2 regions of the Bariatricus sp. TF06-38A genome follow, and region 1 is predicted to be linked to the other one. Evidence: riboswitches for the same ligand, from Rfam matches in the RefSeq annotation. Region 1 holds a riboswitch; the other holds the start of a gene.
What was found. Region 1 has a riboswitch for cobalamin ahead of PG418_RS01320 (putative sodium/potassium/calcium exchanger). Riboswitches for the same ligand answer to the same signal wherever they lie in the genome.
Positions count from the first base shown of each region.

Region 2: another riboswitch for cobalamin. It lies ahead of PG418_RS10485 (sirohydrochlorin cobaltochelatase); the one in region 1 lies ahead of PG418_RS01320 (putative sodium/potassium/calcium exchanger).

Region 1 is NZ_JAQFCE010000001.1:266,244-276,349, reverse strand. It holds gene PG418_RS01335 (ABC transporter ATP-binding protein) at 1-612, opposite strand, end outside; gene PG418_RS01330 (FecCD family ABC transporter permease) at 615-1,652, opposite strand; gene PG418_RS01325 (ABC transporter substrate-binding protein) at 1,668-2,873, opposite strand; gene PG418_RS01320 (putative sodium/potassium/calcium exchanger) at 2,905-5,751, opposite strand; cobalamin riboswitch at 6,028-6,222, opposite strand; gene PG418_RS01315 ([FeFe] hydrogenase, group A) at 6,518-8,218, opposite strand; gene PG418_RS01310 (NADH-quinone oxidoreductase subunit NuoF) at 8,231-10,099, opposite strand; gene PG418_RS01305 (complex I 24 kDa subunit family protein) at 10,089-10,106, opposite strand, start outside.
Region 2 is NZ_JAQFCE010000012.1:41,051-51,156, reverse strand. It holds gene PG418_RS10515 (LysR family transcriptional regulator) at 1-246, shown strand, start outside; gene PG418_RS10510 (saccharopine dehydrogenase family protein) at 354-1,604, opposite strand; gene PG418_RS10505 (TDT family transporter) at 2,019-2,939, opposite strand; gene PG418_RS10500 (C-GCAxxG-C-C family protein) at 2,987-3,511, opposite strand; gene PG418_RS10495 (FmdB family zinc ribbon protein) at 3,972-4,241, opposite strand; gene PG418_RS10490 (hypothetical protein) at 4,427-4,957, opposite strand; gene PG418_RS10485 (sirohydrochlorin cobaltochelatase) at 4,981-6,180, opposite strand; cobalamin riboswitch at 6,388-6,580, opposite strand; gene PG418_RS10480 (MATE family efflux transporter) at 6,623-7,960, opposite strand; gene PG418_RS10475 (Na+/H+ antiporter NhaC family protein) at 7,980-9,287, opposite strand; gene PG418_RS10470 (MalY/PatB family protein) at 9,317-10,106, opposite strand, start outside.

The sequences.
Region 1 (10,106 bases):
CAGATCGATCTCATGAAGTGACATAATGACCGTGATCTGCTTTTCTTTCGCCATATTTTTCAAAATAGTAAGCAACTCCAGCTTATAACGGATATCCAGAAAAGAAGTGGGTTCATCCAGGATCAGTACCTCCGGTTCCTGGCAGATCGCTCTTGCCAGAAGGATCCGCTGTCTCTGCCCGTCACTGATCGCCTCAAAACTTTTTTCTGCGTATTCTGTTGCATGGACAATTTCCAGTGCTTCCTGTGTCTTTTTCTCATCTTCTCGCGTTAATATCCCGAGCCGTCCTGTATAAGGATACCGCCCTGCTGCTACGACCTCATAGCAGGTCATCAGCTCCGGCTTTGCCCGCTGTGTCAGCACCACTGCCATCTTCGTTGCAAGCTCTTTGTAAGATAAGTCTTTCAGATTCTTTTCACCGATCGTCACCTTACCTCCAATGAGCGTAAGCTGTTTGGTAATACTTTTTAAAATCGTAGATTTCCCGGAACCGTTTGGTCCAATCAGTGTCAATATCTCACCTTTTTTAATCTCTGTACAGATATCATGGATCAGTACATTTCCATGATATCCGACAGAAAGATCTTTCATCTGAAAATAGTTCTCACTCATATTTATTTCCCTTTTCTTCCTTTTATCATCATGAAAATTACGATCGGTGCACCAAAGATCGAAGTCACAGTACTGATATTCAGCTCCAGTGGTGCAAATGCCATACGCGCGATCAGATCACATCCCATACAGAACACCGCCCCGCCAAGGAATGTTGCCGGTATCACAACCAGCGGTTTTGCCGTCCCGAGAAGATGCTTGATCAAGTACGGAACTGCGATTCCAACGAATGAAATCGGTCCTGCAAATGCGGTCACACATGCGGAAAATACACTGGAAAGCAGAATCAGAAGCACCCGGAACACACGGATATTGACCCCCATACTCTGCGCATACATTTCTCCCAGCTGATACGCTCCGATCGGCTTTGACAGGAAAAAGGTAAGGATCAGTGTGATTCCTACCATAAGCGCTGCTACCTTTACATTGCTCCAGCTCATACCGGAAAAGCTTCCCTGTGACCAGCCATGCAGATTCACGATATCTGAATCCTCCGCAAAAGTCACTACAAAATCAGTTACTGCCGAGCAGATATAACCGATCATGATTCCGCCAACCAGAAGAGTTGCCATATTCCGGATTTTTCTTGCAAGAAGCAGGATAAATCCAATTGAAAGCATAGATCCGATAAATGCTGCAATGATCAGTATATAAGATGATACCAAAGTGTAATATTTTAAAAAGATGATCATCGCCAGAGCGACCATCATCTTTGCACCCGAAGAAATCCCCAGTACATACGGTCCTGCGATCGGGTTGGAAAAAAATGTCTGCAATAAAAATCCGGAAAGGGCAAGTGCCCCTCCCAGAATCCCTGCCATCAGGACACGCGGAAGACGGATTTTCCAGATAATATTCATCTGCACCTGTGTTCCTTTTTTCAGAAACAGGATCCGTAAAATCTCAGGAACCGAGATCTGTACATTTCCGGTATTGATGTTCAGCACTACGATCATGCAAAAAACTGCTGCCAGCACCGCAAAGACTCCCATATATCTTGTATTCCTTTTCCAGTTATTTTTCATTCCTGCCTGTCCCATTTTCTTCTCCGTTTTCTATTTTACATGGTATAAAAATGTCATCTTGCTTTCATCGCCGCCTGTCAGCATCAGATTCATATCCGTGATCAGTTCCCCAACGATATCGGTTGCCTGATACAGATATTTACCGGTACACCATACATTTCCTTCTTTGACTGCTTTGAAATCAGAAAAAAGTGCATCTTTTTCTTCCAGATCTTTTACACTGTTGATTGGATTATCGATACTTGAATTATAAATCAGATAATCTGCATCCGCCGCCTGTGCGTAAAATTCTTCCATTGTAAGTTTTACTGCTGAAGTATTACTGTCATCGCCAGTCAGATCATCGAATACATATCTTCCACCGGAAAGTTCGATCATTTTCGGAATATAATCATCACTTCTTCTTACTACCACCGTTCCGTCACTGCTTACATAGAAAAATGCAACTGTCTTCTCGGTATTCTTAAAATCTTTGAGCGCATCGACATTTTCCACCTGCTTTTCAAAAAATGCATCCGCTGCATCTTCTTTATTCAGCATTGCTGCATAAAGTTTGATCCATTCAGTTCTTCCTAGAGGATGCGATTCATAGCTGGACCGGTCGATCATCACCGGGATATCCAGAGATTCAATCATCTCCTGTACCTTCGGTGTGTGAAGGATCATGGTCGATTCGATGGCAAGATCACAGTCTTCGTCCACCAGCATCTCATAATCCGGTTCACTGTATTTCCCTGCAAATTTTATTTTCCCGTCATCCATCGCTTTGACTGCATTTTCAATATACCATCCGGAAGCCTGGGTACCTGTCATTGTGATATTATCCAGAGAATCGATCGCATTAAAAAGTGCCATTGCAGATGTCGCCGCAAGATAAATATGATCCAGCGGCTGCTGAAGGATCACGTAATCCTCCTCGGCTCCATCCGGCACATCCTGATTTTCCGGGACGACCAGAAATTTTGCATCGTCTTTGATATCGATCATCTTATAGCCGTCTTTGTAGTAATATACCTGAAAACCTTCGGCATATTCCAGATCCATCGCGGATTCATAAGTGAGTCCGTCAATCTCCGGACCTTTTTTTTCTTTGGCACTTTCTTTCGTACTGCTGCTTTCTGTTTTTTTTGTATCTGTTGTATTCTTTTTCGTCTGCCCGCATCCGGTCAGTGCTGCCGTCCCAAGCAGCACTGTACTCAAAAGAATGCACCCCAGACGCATCGTTCTCTTTTTCATTTTCTACCTCTGTATCCAAAAAAGAATCTACCTAGTTTTTTGCAGAAGAATCTGTACTGTCTGTCTGCGCGAAAATTGCCTCGTAAACCTTGCTCCACTCTGCTTTTGCATCATCCTTTTCCTCATCTGCTGACCGGTCAACGATCATCGGAACATCCAGAAGAACAAATTTTTCTGCCAGCTCTTCGTATCTCTTCTGCTGATCTTCTACCGACATTTTCTTCTCATTCTTTTCATCCGGAAGAATTTTATTGGAAAGGATTGCAAGATCACACTTACTCTTCATCAGTTTTTTATTTTCCGGTTTCTTATAGGTTCCTGCATAAATGATCTTCTTAGCTTTCATTGCTTTTGCAATGCCTTCTACCTTACAGTTCTTCTGTTTTACCCCTACTGATGTAATCTGGTCTGTTGCATTCAGCTTATCCAGGATTTCCAGTACTTCCTCTGAACCTACATATGCAGACTTCTTTGGCTTCTGGATCACGATCATTTCTTTATCCAGACCTGCCGGAATTTCTGCGTCTTCCGGAACGATCAGATAACGGACGATCTTTGCTTTGTAAAGCGCAAGCTTTTCTTCCTGTGCCGGTGTCAGTCCGGAATCTGTATCTTCTTTTGTATCCTTTGTCTTGGTCTCTTTTGTATCCTCATCTTTTCTCTGATCGATTTCTAAAAGAGTGATTCCCTGATCATAATGATAGATCTTGAAGTACTTAGCATGCTCTACCTTTGTCTCAGACTGATAAGAAAGTCCCATGATTTCCGGCGCTTTCTCATCCAGTGTATCTGCACTTAAATTGGTCTCCCCACTTACTGTAGTTCCGTCTGCTTTTGCTGCAGCACTTAGGTAAATGAAAATCGAATAGCTGATTTCATGCGCTGTTGACATCTTGGTTGTCATACCAATGATCGTATTGTTCTTGTTCAGTTCTACCGGAATGACAAATGTAGACGTACTTCCGGTTGTTGTCGGATAATAGGTATTTCCATTCGCCTTTACATAGCCATAAGAACCACTGCTAAATACAATGGTAGCATATGCCTGACCGCCTGTCACGGTAATCTTGGTACAACTGATACTGACCTTTCCGGTTCCGCCTGACCAAGAAAATTTATCCGGTGTATAGACACCATCTGCAAGTGTTGTTGCACTGTTTACACGGGCAGTTCCACCATTTAAATCTGCCTCATATTTGGATTCTTTGTCCGGGGTCTGGTTTGTGCCTGTGTTGCCGGAAGTGGTGCCAGTTCCAAAGTTGGTGTTCTGGCTGGTGTTATTTCCCTGGTTGGTGTTGCCATTATTTCCAGTAGTTCCATTTGTGGAATTGCTATTGTTCAGATTCTTCATGCCTGCTGAGGCGAATGTCAAGGTACGGTCATACCATACTTGCTTTTTATGAGAAAATGCTGCCACTGAAATTCCTGTGTCTAATAAAGAAACCGGAATCGTATAGGTATACATACCATTTTTGTCCACAACATAAGGAATCCACTTGGACTTATCTGCAAGTGCTGCTTCTGCACTTGTTCCTACATACAGATAATCATATCCTGTACCACTGAGTGTAATTTTTGCAGTCATCTCCCCATTTTTTGATGTTAAGATGCAATCCGTAACTTTAAACATGGATGAACTTGAAGTTACGTTTGCTTTATAAGAGCCATCACTTACCTGAACATATTTGGTCATTCCTTCTGTCTTGAATATTAATGTACGATCATACCAGTTACCACTATTGAATCCATGTGCTGCAATCTGGACTCCGGTATCCATACTTTCTACTGGCACTGTAAATACATATTTTCCTTCTGCATTTACAGAATACCCAATCAGTTGATCTTCCGAAGCACTTGCCGCAGCTTCCTTACTTCCCATATATAACTTATCGTATCCCGTTCCACTAAGTGTAATATCTGCCTGCATCTTGCCACCAACAGATGTCAGCACGCAATTTACTACACGAAACATTCCACTAGCTGAAGCTGCATCAACATCTACTACATACTTTCCAGTATCCAGTACGTTCTTGTCCTCATTTTCCGGTTTCTGGTTTTCGCCACTTCCGGTACCCGGTTTGCTCTCTCCTGAATTGCCTCCCTGTTCAGGATTTTCTGTGTCGTCTTTTTTATTTTCTGCTGACGATGAGATATGAAGCGTGTAATCTCCGTCTGCTTTCCTACTCTCCCAGCCGTTCTCTTGGCTATGTGGTACAAAGGCAACATCCGTTCCATCTGCTGACAGTGGAAGTTCAAACGTAAATAAATACCCTTTGCTTGTTCCCGTTCCAACTATCGCCTTTTCTTCTTTCCGTTCAACTGTATCAGCTTTACTTCCAATATAAATTTTATTGTAAGTTTTACTCTCTGTTTTTATCGAAACTTTCAGGTGATCATTTTCTTTTACAACAGAAGACGATCCAACCTTAAACATTGCAAAATCACTGGTAACATTTTTCGCTTCCTGCGTCTTCACTTCCCCGGCATTTTCCGCCGTTTCTTCCGACTTAACCTTCTGCTCCTCTGCAGCCTTCTCTTCGCTCTTTCCGTCTTCGCCCGCTTCTTTTTTCTCTGCCTCAGTTACATTCCCTGTTACCGCATTTTCTTCTGCTTTCGGCTCTTCCTGACTCTTCTGATTCTCGTCCGTTCCCTGTCCGGCAGTCGTTTCTTCTTCCTGTCCAGTCACTTCTTCAGCCGGCTGACCTGCTGCGTCTGCCGCACCGATTTTTCCGTCTGTTACTTCTACGGTCTGCTGACCTGATTCTGTATTTTCTACTCCTGCCACTGCACTGTCCTCAGCGTAAGCATAAGAAACCGGTGTAACCGACATTGCAACTGCCATGAAAAGTGCAAGAAACTGTTTTGAATTCCTCTTCATAATCCAACTCTTCCTCCTGATGTCCTGATCTTTTGTCGCTTGACAGCTCGATGATGTACATTCGCCAAATTCAGTTCCTCGTGCAAGCATAAATCTGCACTTGGCTCATCGTATGCAAAAAAAATCTGCTTCCTTTTTCCTGAAAGCAGACTTCACCTACATCCTCTGCCACAGGAACTCTTTTCCGTATATATGGCAGCACAAAAATCTTGCTTTCATACTCAGTATGAAGCAAGATATCATTTCTTTGTGTATGTAAACGCGCTTTCATCGGAAGCAATTTACTCTCTTTCAGCAGGTCTCCTGGCTTATGGATCTTAACAAAGCTGCACCTTCTCACATTTTTATGCAATGGCTTGCCGCCGCTTTGCTCCTCATTTACAGTGACCGGATCGCTCAGGACTTTCACCTGATTCCCTTTTAAGCCGACCAGAAATTCTTCTGCCTAGCACTGAAAAAGTTTCTTTATTTATTCTTACTCACTATAACAGATATGTTTCTTCTTGACAAGAGTCATCTTTCCTGGTTTATTTCCCTATTTTTTCCAAACTCTCCATTAAAAATCCCGGAAGTTTTTGTTTCAAAATCGACACCTTAATGACTATATGTTTATCATAATTTCATGACCTACTTCATTTATATATAGAAAGCGAAGGGGATCGAAATGAGAAAAAAGTGCCAGTGAATGTATGGAAATACTCTGAAATAAGACAATGCAGCCGCCAGATCGACGACTGCATTGTCTTATACTCTTTTTCGTACAATTTTATTTTTTCGCTGCCTCAAAATTACGATGAAGTAATTCGTGGGTCTTTCCTTTCAGAAGTTCATCATATAATGACAGGATCAGCGGATTCTCATTCGACTTCTTAATCTGCGTATTGATATCGGTATCATACAGGCCTTTGCTTCTGGCTATCCTGCTTCTCGGACCTGCCGGGACTGGCTGTCCGCCACCCATGATACATCCGCGCCTGCATGCCATAACCTCAACAAAGTCGTAATGTACCTCGCCCTTCTGGATCTTCTTCATCAGCGCATCTGCATTTCCAAGTCCACTGACAACAGCTGCATGGATAGTACGTCCGTTGTAATCAAACTCTACTTCTTTCAGTCCTTCTTCTCCACGTACTCCACTGAATTTGATCTTATCCATTTCCACACGGTTATGTCCTTCACGAAGGCGCCTGAGTACGGCTTCTGTCACACCACCGGTTACTCCGAAGATCACACCTGCACCAGATCCGATACCAAACGGCATATCGGATGCTTCGATCTCCAGATTTTCAAAGCGGATACCGGATTTCCGGATCATTGTAATCAGCTCTGTTGTAGTCAGTACATAATCAATATCCTGTCTTCCATTCGTGGAAGATTCCGGTCTTAAAATCTCTTCTTTCTTTGCAGTACACGGCATGATCGATACAGAAACGATTCTCTTTCCACCATTCTTTTCCGGATCCTTATAGTATTCACGGATCACAGCACCAAACATCTGCTGCGGTGAACGGCAGGTTGACAGATTTTTTGCCAGATCCGGATAACGGTTCTCACAGAATTTTACCCATGCCGGACAGCAGGATGTAAATAATGGGAGATTTTCTCCGGATGCAAGTCGTTCAAGAAGCTCTTCAGATTCCTCGATCACCGTAAGGTCTGCACCATAAGAAGTATCATAAACTTCATCAAATCCAAGGCGGTGCAACACATTGACGAGTTTTCCCATCACATTTTCCCCTCTTGGAAGGCCGAACTGATCGCCGACTGCGACCCGGACTGCCGGTGCGATCTGTGCGATCACCTTTGTATTCTTATCTGCAAGAAAATCCCAGATCACTTCGATATTGGTATTGATACTGATCGCACCTGTAGGACAGACAACCCTGCACTGTCCACAGTTTACGCAGTCTGTCTCTGCAATCTTTTTGTTAAATGCCGGTGTTACCAGAGCCTTTGTTCCCCGGTATGCAAAATCAATCGCATTAACAGACTGTACATTGTCGCACATACGGACACAGTCACCACAGAGAATACATTTATTCGGGTCACGCACGATTGACGGTGAACTGAAATCCAGTGGATACTGTTCTTTTGTATTTTCAAATCGGACGGTTGTGACGCCCATACGGTGTGCCAGCGCCTGAAGCTGACATTCTCCACTCTTGATACAGGTTGTACAGTCTCTGCAATGTGCAGCAAGTAAAAGCTCCAGAATCATCTTACGATATTTCATAAGACGCGGAGTATTCGTGTAAATGACCATCCCATCTCTTGGCGGTTCTGAACAGGATGCAAACGTCTTTCCTCTCTCATCTTCTACGGTACACAAACGACAGGCTCCATACACAGACAGTTCTGAATGGTAGCAGAGTGTCGGTATATCTATATCTGCATTACGGATGACAGAAAGTACATTCGGCTCATCTGTAAACTCTACCTTCCTTCCATCTATTGTCATATATCCCATGACTCATTCCTCCTATTTTTCGATATGAATTGCTTTAAACGGACACTGTTCCATGCAGGCTCCGCACTTGATACATTTCTCCTGATTGATATGATAAGGAGATTTCAGCACGCCTTCAATTGCACCTGCCGGACAGTTTCTTGCACACTTCGAGCAGCCCTTGCATATCTCCGGATCGATCTGGAATTTACGCAGATTTGAACAGACACCTGTCCGGCAGCGTTTCTCGTTGATATGTTCCAGATATTCCTCTTCAAATGCATTCATGGTACTGATAACCGGTTTCGGTGCGCTCTTTCCAAGTCCGCAAAGCGCCGTACTCTCAATCATATCTGCCAGTTCACGAAGCTCGTCCATATCGGACGGTTTTCCGTTTCCTGCTACAATACGCTCCAGGATTTCAAGCATTCTCTTTGTACCTTCACGGCAAGGAACACATTTTCCACAGCTTTCTCTCTGTGTAAAACTCATGAAGAATCTGGCAACCTCTACCATACAGGTATCCTCGTCCATGATAACCAGACCGCCCGAACCGATCATTGCCCCGATCTTCGCCAGTGAATCAAAGTCCATCTTACTGTCCAGCTGATCCTCGGTCAGACATCCACCGGACGGACCACCGATCTGTACTGCTTTGAATTTCTTGTCATTCTGGATTCCACCGCCGATGTCATAAATAACTTCGCGCAATGTAATTCCCATTGGTACTTCGATCAGTCCTGTATTTCTTACATTACCGGTCAGTGCAAATGCTTTCGTTCCGGGACTCTCTGGTGTACCGATTCCTTTGAACCAGTCTGCACCATTTGTTACGATCATCGGAACATTGGCATAGGTTTCTACGTTATTAAGAACAGTTGGTCTTGCCCATAATCCCTGCTCTACTGTACGTGGCGGTTTTACTCTCGGCATTCCACGTTTTCCTTCAATGGATGCCGTCAGTGCGCTGCCTTCTCCACAGACGAATGCACCTGCACCACGGTTGATATGTAAATGGAAACTGAAATTGGTCCCAAGAATGTTGTCTCCTAAAAGTCCGATTGCCTCTGCCTGGCTGATCGCTGTCTTCAGTCTTTCAATCGCAAGCGGATATTCTGCACGTACATAGATATAGCCTTCCTGTGCCTGTACTGCATATGCTGCGATCATCATGCCCTCGATCATACGGTGCGGATCACCTTCCATGATACTTCGATCCATAAATGCACCCGGATCACCTTCATCACCATTGCAGACCACATAGCGGATCTTTTCTTTCTGGGAAGCAACCTGCTGCCACTTTCTGCCGGTGCGGAATCCAGCACCTCCACGTCCACGCAGATTCGAATCATAGATTGTCTGGATCACTGCTTCCGGTGTCATCTCAAAGAGTGCCTTTTCGATTCCGGCATAAGCACCGACTGCAAGTGCACCCCCAATATGCTCTGCGTCGATATGTCCGCAATTCTTCAGTACCAGTCTGGTCTGCTTTGCGTAGAACGGAATCTCTTCCTGTGACGGATAGGTCACTCCATCCATCTTGTAGAGAAGTCGCTCTACCGGTCTGCCGCCCAGGATTGTTTCGTTATAAATCTCTTCGCAGTCTTCCAGTTTTACTTTAATATATAAATAATTATATGGCTCAATTCTTACCAGAGGTCCCATCTCGCAGAAGCCATGACATCCACTCTTCATAACCTTTGTATGTGCGATTTCTTCCCCGATCTTTACTTCTACCCCTGTATGATCTTTTGTCAGTTCTTTTAACTTTTCATAAATCTTGCCTGATCCACTTGCCAGACATCCGGTTCCCCCGCAAACCAGTACTCTGCAGTCAGCCGATTGTTTTTTCTGACATTCAATACGATATTCCTTCAGTTCCGTTCTGTTTTCAATTTTCATTTTCTTC
Region 2 (10,106 bases), on a different contig from region 1:
AACGTAAGATTTCGGATCAATGAAGACTATACTGCGATTAAAATGGTGGAACAGGGCTTTGGCATCACTGTACTTCCCAAACTTCTGCTTCATAATATTCCATTCAACGTCTGTGTCCGTTCCTTTACCGAACACTTCCGCAGGAATCTGTCCGTAGCCTATCTGGATACACCTGAACTCTCTCCTGCACTTGATAAGTTTCTTACCTTTGTCACCAAATGGGCCAAAGAGTGTAAGTTGATCTGATTTCCTGTCACACACAAAACGGTACAAAGTTCTTCTATGACTTTGTACCGTTTTGCGCGTAACTTTATTTTGTTTATTTTCTCAGACCATCTCTGAGCGCATCCAGATTATTTCTCTATAATTCCGTATTTATAACCACTTTCTTTCATTAATTCAAGGTATGGTTTCGGATCAAAATATTCCGGTGCATAGACTCCAGCTTCTTTCCAGATTCCTCTTCCGATCAGCTCCAGTGCAAGTGCTGCTCCAAATCCTGTCTGGGCGGTAACAGCCTGGGTTCCCCATCTTTCGATAGACTCCTGATTATCAAATGGCTGATACAAGAAGTATTCTTTTTCCTTTCCGTCTTTCTTTCCGATACACTGTACTCCGACCAGCATTTTTCCGGTCATCTCATCTCCGATATCTTTTGGCTGTGGTGCACAGGCTGCAACCACATCTCTTGGAACTACCTTCACATCCCCTACCTGCACCGGCTTGATACTGCGAAGTCCCAGCTTATCCAGCACCTTAAGTGCCGTGATCAGATTCTCATCAAGACTGATCTTGAAGGTTGCCTTTTTCAATCCATACTGGCTTAAGTAGCGTGCCATCGTCACAACTTCCTCATGCTCTACCTTTACCAGGGTATTTTTTCCTACTCCTTCCGGCATCTCATAGACTTCCTGCCCTGCAAATGCTTTTTCTACGATAAATCCGCCCTTCTCCTTATCATACTCAACATTCGGGTTCATTACCTCATCCAGCACGGTCCACACGTTGAATCCAAACATAATGTCATCCGGATCTGCACCCGGAACAGACAGATTTCCGCCGTCTTTTACATGAACTTCTGTTATTTCATCCAAAAGCTCTGTCGCCGCGTATTTTGCAAATACATTTACAACACCCGGATCGATTCCCATACAGATCACAGCCATATTCCCCTGCTTCTTCCAGGCTTCATGACGGTCAAAATTGTATTTTGTCATCGGTTCAGTATAGCTGTTCTCAATACCAAGTCCGTAAGCCGGATTTTCCATCGGAACCGACCAGGTTCCCATGCTTCCGTAATCTGCACCCGTTTTAAATGCAGCGTCAAAAATCATATTACTTGCAAAAGGCGGCGCTGCATCCATCACAAAATCAATCTTATGCTCCCGGATCAGTTCTGCCATTTTCTCTGTATTTGTCGCATCAATCTTAGAAGCTTCAAAACGGGAATCCCCCTTCATCATACCGACAACTTCCTCTGCCCTTTTCAGATCATAGTCGCAGACCAGCACATATTTCAGCCATTCTCCCTTTTGGTCTCTCCACTGCATTACTTTTAAAATACTTTCACCGACAGCACCGGCTCCTACAAGCATCATTCTCATCTTTTTTTCCTCCAGCTTTTCTTTTTCTTCTGTCAAATTTTATTCAAAAAATGCCCTTTCCCTTCTTCCTCGGATAATACTTCTGTATGCCACCACGTACTGCCTGCTAACAGTCTCATCTCATATTAGTGCCCATATAAAAAGGGCAGAAAAAAACAGATACACGAAAAAAATCGTTCATCTGTTTTCTCTGTCCTTTTACCAGTTGGTTCTAGCCTCGTAGGCGGTGCTTTCTTTGCACACTCTCCAAAGATTCGTCAGGTCGCCTTCCTTTTTGCCTGTCAGTTTCCACGAAAGGAAGATGTTACCTTACGCTTTGCTTCTTCGGCCCCTTGCGGTGTCTAGGACGTCCCTCATCCGACATATTCTTGATAAATTTAAGTTTACCCTTTTTTATCTGTCCGGTCAAATCTTTTATTTCTTTCCTCCGAAAATAGCCCCCATAAAACGAACATAAGTATAAACAACAAGTGCTGCTGCAATAATTGTCTCGACCAGAACTACATACTGAAGAAATGGCATTGGATGTCCCATATTTGCTGCACATGCCATAGTTTGTTTAGTTGCGATCGCACTGATAACAAATGGGAATGTGAAGGCTGCATAGCTTGGGAAGAATGGCATCTTCAGATATCCCACTGCTTTTACCAGGGCAAAAATATAAATAACCGTTGCAACTACAAACATTGCCATCAGGAAACCGTATGATTTCGGTGTTACGGACTGTACATAACCTGCAATACACAGGCTGGTCGGTGCTGCGTAGATACAGATCAGCGGTTTTGCCGGATCCGGCACTTCTTTAAACTTCACATAACGATAGGTTACAAGTACAAGAAGTACGATCAGTGTTACAAATCCAAACCAGAATGCTGCGGTTCCGATTCCAAGTTGCTCATAAGCCGGTGCTGTAACAGCCGCTACAGCAATTCCTACATATACAATATAATAGCTTGCAAATACTTTTGGCATCTGAAGTTTCAGAACAAACTTCACCGTAAAGTATATGATCAGAATGATGTGAAGAATGATTGCCAGAAGCCATATGTAATAAGCTGCCTTTCCGATAAACGGTTTTACATAAGTGCTGAGAATCATAAGTGCCATCGGAAACGTTCCTGATACGCTTGCCATGATCGGATTTCCCATATCTTCTTTCACTGCTCCCGGGAACATGATCAGCTTCAAAAGCACCAGTATCAGAAGAAATGCTGCGAATATACCGCATACATAACGGATTCCTTCTGAATAGCTCTGAAGTAGATTTCCAAGTGCTGCCGCGCCAAGCATGACTCCGCAAAGCGGAATCGGTACTTTCTTAATTACGTCTTTCATTGTTTCTTTCCCTTTCTCTCATCAAGCGGCTGTCGTTACCACTTTATTTAGATATCTGCAATTTTTCTTCTTTCGCACGGTTCATCAATTTCATCCAGATTCTTGATACCAAGCTCACGACAGACGATCTGCGCTACCTTCCATGCACAAAGTCCTGTAAAATAGATACACTGTTCTTTGTGTTCACCCTGTCCCATATTGAATTCCTTTGTAAGAACTCTGCAGCAGATTGCATTTTTACCATTTGCCTTCTTGAACCAGTCATGAAGCTCGTGCGTAAGCTCCATACATTTGATACTCTTCGGGTTGGTCGGTCCATCCTGTTCGGTACGGCCGAAGAACATTCCAAGTGCAAGAATTCCTCCGTTAAATGCACCGCAGACACATCCTGATTTTCCTGCTCCTACTGCCATTCCGGATGCCATAGCTACAACCTCTTTCGGCACATCCAGTTTGAATTCATCGCGGATCGTGCTGACCAGAGCTTCACAGCAGTAATATCCATCTTTAAAACATTTCTCTGCCTTTCTCTGCACCTCTCTTGGACTGATTTCTGTTACCCCAATATTCATTTTCAAATCCTCCTGTAAAAAATATATTTGTGCCAGCACGATTATTTGTATATTTTGCCAGCATCCATGTATTACCATTATATTCTTTTATACATTTTATTCAAATTTAATTTTTCTATAAATATTCCATTATTATAGTCATCATCTATTTCCATGGAATTGTAGACAAAAAGGCACAAACTATACTCCGCTTTTTCATGCATTCTGTATAATTTGTGACTTACCCGCAACTTTTCGTTACTACTTATCAACTTTTTTCTTATCGTGTAATCTCTCCTGAGCGTATCTTTTGCAGCCATTCCTGTACGTGTTTCCGGAAACACTGCACGCCTGTGCGATCATCAGAAATATTTTCAAATCATGAATATCCATCTATTTTCTCCCTCTTTTACTCATATTTCTATTATAACACACTTCGTTTGTTTTTCCTAACCACCCATTCAACACTTTTAACCGAAAATTAAATCCAGTTACAGTCTCCACCGGTAATTGCAAGACTCAGAAGTCCATCCATTTTCTCTACTTCTTCTTCACCGATGATCTTTTCCAGTAATTCTGCCGTGTCCAGAGCATCTTCCATGGATTCGTCTGGTCCGATCTCATAGTCGATCTCTGCCTCACATTCCGGACATGGGATCCGGTTCATTGTCTGTAAGGATAAGAAACGGTTTCCACATTTTTTACATTCATAAAATCCACACTCTTTTGTGCCATCTGGTACGTAGTACATCGTATTTTAACTTCCTCTCCACATTTTAGTTTTTATATACAAAACATTCTCTCTTTTGTATGATCTTCTACTGCCTAGTATACACTATCTGACATATAAAAGTATAGTGTTATCCAGTTCATGCCCAAGAAAAAAAAGGACCATTTCCCATTTCTCAGGGAAACAGTCCTTTCACTTATCTTCAATTATTCTTCGACTTTCACCGGATTGGTCACACTTACCTTATGATCATACCAGACTCCTTTTTTTCCGAGCAGAGCCACATCAAATTCTTTATCCAGTTCAGGAACCGGAATATCAAATCCATAAACTTCTTCTGTTGCACCGTCGCTATAGGTTACCGTATCTGTTGTAGGTTCCAGAAGTTCTGCACCATCTTTCTGTGCATCTTCGGATGTTCCTTCAAACAGGTTGACGATCTTCTTAGAAACCAGGCTGACATGGATCGTCATTTTCCCGTCTTTTACTGTGAGTGTTCCTTTTCCGTCATTCGCTTCATTTACATGAAACATTCCGCTGTCAGTCTTGAACTCTGCTGTGTAGGTTCCGTCTTCAAGCTCACACTCTGTCTGTTCCTCTGTTTCCTCTTCTTTAGCAGAAGAGCTTTCTGCTGTCTTTGCTTTCGTATCTGATGTGTCTGATTTTGCACCGCATCCGCTCATCATTCCCACTGCCATTACAGCAGATAATACCAATACTAACAGTTTCTTTTTCATCTTATAAATCCCTCTTTTTTTATTTATTCTGCATCAATTGCAGCCTGTGTATGTGCCACATAAAGCTGCTGGATCGCATCGATCTCACCAAGACCTGCAATCTGTGTATCAATACTGTCAAATACTCCGGATGCTTCAAACTGGCTCTTCCAAGAATCGTCATCATCGCCTGCCATATCGTTGTTTGCATGATCTCCTGCTACAACCATCAGTGGACGAAGGATTACTTTCTTGTATCCTGCATTTTTGAGCTTTTCAATTACTGCTTCACAAGCGGTATCTTCCGGTTCGCCTTCTACGGTTCCGATAAATACATTCTCATAACCAAGCTGTTCCATCTGTGTCTGCATCTGTGAATAGCTGATCTTTGCTGTGTGTGAAGTTCCATGTCCCATAAATACAAATGCGGTTCCCTCTTCTTTTGTCGCATCCAGGCTGTCAAATCCAGCTGTCTTTACAGCTTCTGCTGTAATTGCTTCTGCAACAGCTGCTTTATCCTCATTGATCGCTGTTTCATCCGCTCCGACTTCACCGAGAAGTGGTTCTGCAATTTTTACAGATTCAAATTTATCTTTGTAGTTTTCAACTGCTTCTGTCAGTTCATCATACTCGGCACCATGCATCAGATGTGTCGGCTGTACGACCAGGTTCTTAACCCCGTTGTCGACTGCTCTTTCCAGTGCCTGATCCATATTGTCGATCTTCTCATCATCACGGGCCTGTACATGGTTGATGATGATCTGTGCTGTAAATGCTCTTCTTACAGACCAATCCGGATATGCTGCCTGAAGTGCTTTTTCCACACCACCGATATCCTCTGCACGGCTGTCATTAAAAGATGTACCAAAGCTTACAACCAGAATTTCATTTTCTCCGATGTTATCTTCGTTCAGCGGATCATCTTTCGATGCATCGCCTGTATCCCTTCCAAAATAATCCGGATCAGCGTTCTCGCCTTCTACCAGTTCTTTCTGTGCATCAGTAAGCTTATCCCAGGCTTCTTTTGCAGCCTTACACTGTTCATCTGTCTTGTCTGTTCTTTCCTGCACATAAATGTCATCGATCAGCTTTGCCACTTTGTCTGCTGCCTCCTGATCGCTGTCTTCGGATGTTTCTTCTGTCTTTGTAGAAGAAGTGTCCTCTGTCTTCTTGCTTCCACATCCAGTCATCATAGACACCGTAAGTGCTGTTGCCAGTAATGCTACTAATACTCGTTTCTTCATCTTGATCCTCCCTGACTTTTTTGTCATACTTTCAGGAATCGGAATGATATTCATTACACTTTACAGCATATTTTTTGTAAACAAAAAAATCCCCCGTATCTAAATTTAACGAGGGCGTACAAAAAAGAAACTGACATTTTGCCCTCGCAAAATCAGTCTGAAGTTTCTATCTTTCGTACTGCCAGTTACTCGTGGCATGAACTTTCCGTTCCTGTACTGCGAAAGGCAGGTCTCCCGACTGATTGCTCAGACGCTTGTGGCTTTCCTTCCCGGTCTCCCAGTGGTATGACAGCCTAAGCTTGCAAATTACGGTGACGAGTTCATACAGGACTTGCACCTGTTTCCCTTTTCACCAATCCAGACATTCCGTCTGATTGACACCTTACGCATCTGTATTTATTTTTCTAAACAAGCCTATTCTAGCACAGGCGTATGAATAGTGTCAAGAAAGGCTTGTCTGCTTCAGCACCGGCATCCGGAAAATCTGCACGATCAGCGGAATCACCATAACAAACCACACAATCGGCTCCGCAATGATAACCCCCGTGTATCCAAGATGTGGAACCAGTGTAAATGCGATCACAATTTTTCCAAGCATCTCAAGTGTACTTGATACGATCGGTGTAATATGGTCATCCAGTCCCTGCATGGCATTTCGCACAATGCAGATTACTGCTGTTACATAATAAAACAATGTATCAAATTTCAGATATCTGGTCGCATTTAAGATCACATTTTCATTATGTGTACCTGTTACCAGATAGACCAGTTTATCTCCAATCGTGTAGCTTGCCACGATCACAAGTGTACACCAGATACAAGTATAGAAAATCGCAAGCCAGATCCCTTTTTTGATCCGGTCGATCTTTCCTGCTCCAAGGTTCTGTCCACAGTAGGTCGCCATCGTATTTCCAAATACTGTAAACATAATCATGAACATTTCAGTCAGCTTCCGGGCTGCTGTCTGTGCTACGATATAATCATTCCCAAGTTTATTGATCGCTGTCTGAAGCGTCAGGGAACCGATATTGATCAGAGAGCTCATGAATCCCATGGACATTCCCGCACCCAGCATATTTTTCACCATAACCGGATTCGGATCTTTGAAATCTTCCCGGCTAAGTCTTAACAGTTCATATCTCTTTACCATATAAATCCAGCACACAACAAACGCGATTGCCTGTGCCAGTACCGTTGCGATCGCAGCTCCCCGCACTCCGCTTTTCAGCACTACGACAAAAAGCAGATCCCCAACAATATTCAGTGCAACTGAGATTGCCAGGATCACAAGTGGCGTCACGGTATCTCCGAGTGACCGGAGTGCAGCCGCGCAGGCATCATAGAGAAATGTCGCCACAAGCCCTGCAATGATCACGAAAATATAGCTTTTTGCCGTTGCCATCAGATCTGACGGAACATTCAGTATATTTAAGATCGGCTGTAAAAATAACAATCCGAACACCGTAAAAAATATTGCAATTCCTGTACCCATGGTCAGCGACATTGCGAATGATTTCTTCACATTTTTATAATCCTTTGCACCGAATTTCTGTGCAATAATAATCGCGAATCCCCCCGAAAGTCCCTGCAAGAATCCAATGATCAGATTACTTAAGGTTGTGGTCGCGCCGACAGCCGCCAGCGCATCCTCTCCCAGGAAAGTTCCGACAATTCTGGTATCCACAAGACTGTATGTAAGCTGCAGAAGATTTGCGAAAAAGATCGGCAGCGCAAAAGCCAGTATCAGTGTGGATGGTTTTCCTTTTGTTAGATCTTTCATATTTTAAATTTCATCCTGTCTAATTTTTCTTGTCCATCAATCCGAACTGTATCGTAACGCAGGTCGCAATGATCAGTCCAAACATATAGAACGAATATTTCAGTACATTAAGCGGTGATACATCAGCAAGTGCCGTAATCATCAGCATACCACCATCATGTGGCATCAGTGCAATAAATGCGCAGGCAAAGATATCCACCAGACTGGCAAGTCTCTTCGGTGCGATCTTATATTTTTCCCCGATTTCTTTTGCGATCGGACAGGTAACAATGATTGCGATCGTATTATTTACCATAGCTGCGGAAAGGATACCTGACATCAGTCCGATTCCATATTCCGCACCACGTCTGCTCTTGATCTTGCTGCTGATCGCGCCCACCAGCCATTCAACACCGCCATATTCACGTACAAGACCGATGATACCGGATACAAGAATGGCAACGATACTGATGCTGAACATATCACTCATACCACTTCCAATTGCCTGGATCCATTCAAAAAATCCACAACTTCCAACACAAAGTCCAATGATACCGGATGCAAGTATTCCTACAAAAAGGACTACTGCAACATTAACTCCCATAAGTGCCGCAATTAGAACAATAAAATAAGGAAGGACTTCGATGATACTATAGCTTCCTGCTTCGATTGCTCCGCTTCCGACTCCGCCAAAAATCGAGTACAGGATCATTGCCACAATTGCCGCCGGAAGAGCAATGAAAAAGTTCATTTTAAATTTGTCTTTCATCTCAGAACCACATCCTTCTGCTGCAGAAATGGTTGTATCTGAAATCATGGAAAGGTTATCTCCAAAATAAGATCCCCCGATCACTGCCGCACCGACTACCGCAACATTTAAATGCGCTCCCTGTGCCACATTGATCGCAATCGGAGCCATCGCTGCAATCGTTCCCATGGATGTTCCGATCGATGTAGAAATAAAGCAGCACATCAAAAATACACCCGGAACCAAAAGTTTCACCGGAATAAAATGCAGACAGAGATTCACAACCGAATCTTTTCCGCCCATTGCCGCTGCTGCTCCCTGGAATCCACCAGCCATCAGGTAGATCAGAACGATCATCATAACTCCTGAATTTCCCATGCTCGTTGTCATAATATTCAGCTTATCCTGTACACCAATGCCACGGTTAAGGAGAAGTGCTACCGCACACCCTGCAAGAAGCGCGACGTGACGCGGGAACTTTCCGAACGGTTCGTCTGCTCCAAGCAGGGTAAATGTAATCCCGCACCCTACATAACATACCAGAAATACGATCAGTGGAAGAAATGCCACTGCCCCCATATTTTTCTTTTGTCTGTCCATCTTTTTCCCCTCTCAATCCTCTTTTTATATTATTTTGCTGCCAGATGCTTATCCAGTGCATCTTTAAGCTGTGTCAGTGCCTGTTCCAGAGTCACACGCGGGCAGGCAACATTGAATCTCTCGAACTGAGCGGTCTCCGGTCCGAAGATGATTCCGGAATCCAGCCACAATTTTGCCTCCTCCAGCATCAGGTGCTCCAGCTCTTCATTGCTAAGTCCATATCCGGAAAAATCAACCCATACCAGATAGGTTCCTTCCGGCTCTACCATCTTCGCTTTCGGGAAATTCTCTTTCACGAACTTGCTCATATATTTTACATTTTCATAAATATACTGCACCAGTTCATCTACCCACTCAGCACCTTTGGTGTAACATACCTTGACTGCAAGCTGTCCCATCAGACTTCCCTGGCTGTAAGCTGCCTGTGTATTCGCCCACTGGTATTTTTTCCGCAGCTCTTCATTTGGAATGATGATATTTGCCGGCTGAAATCCTGCTACATTGAATGTCTTTCCAGGGGAGCTGTAAAGCGCAAGGATCTGACGGTACTTTTCGTCCAGATTCATGCAGCTTGTGAACGTATGTCCCGGGAAAATGAAATCACAGTGCATCTCGTCCACCATCCAGGTCACGTTGTATTTCAGACAGATTTCTGCAACTCTTTCCAGTTCTTCTCTTGTCCAGACCCTGCCGACCGGATTGTGCGGATTACAGAAGATCAGCGCTTTTACGCCTTCCTCCTGAATCATTTTTTCCATCTTTTCAAAATCAATTGAATAATGATTATTCTCATAGCGAAGCTGGCAGTTCACCAGTCTT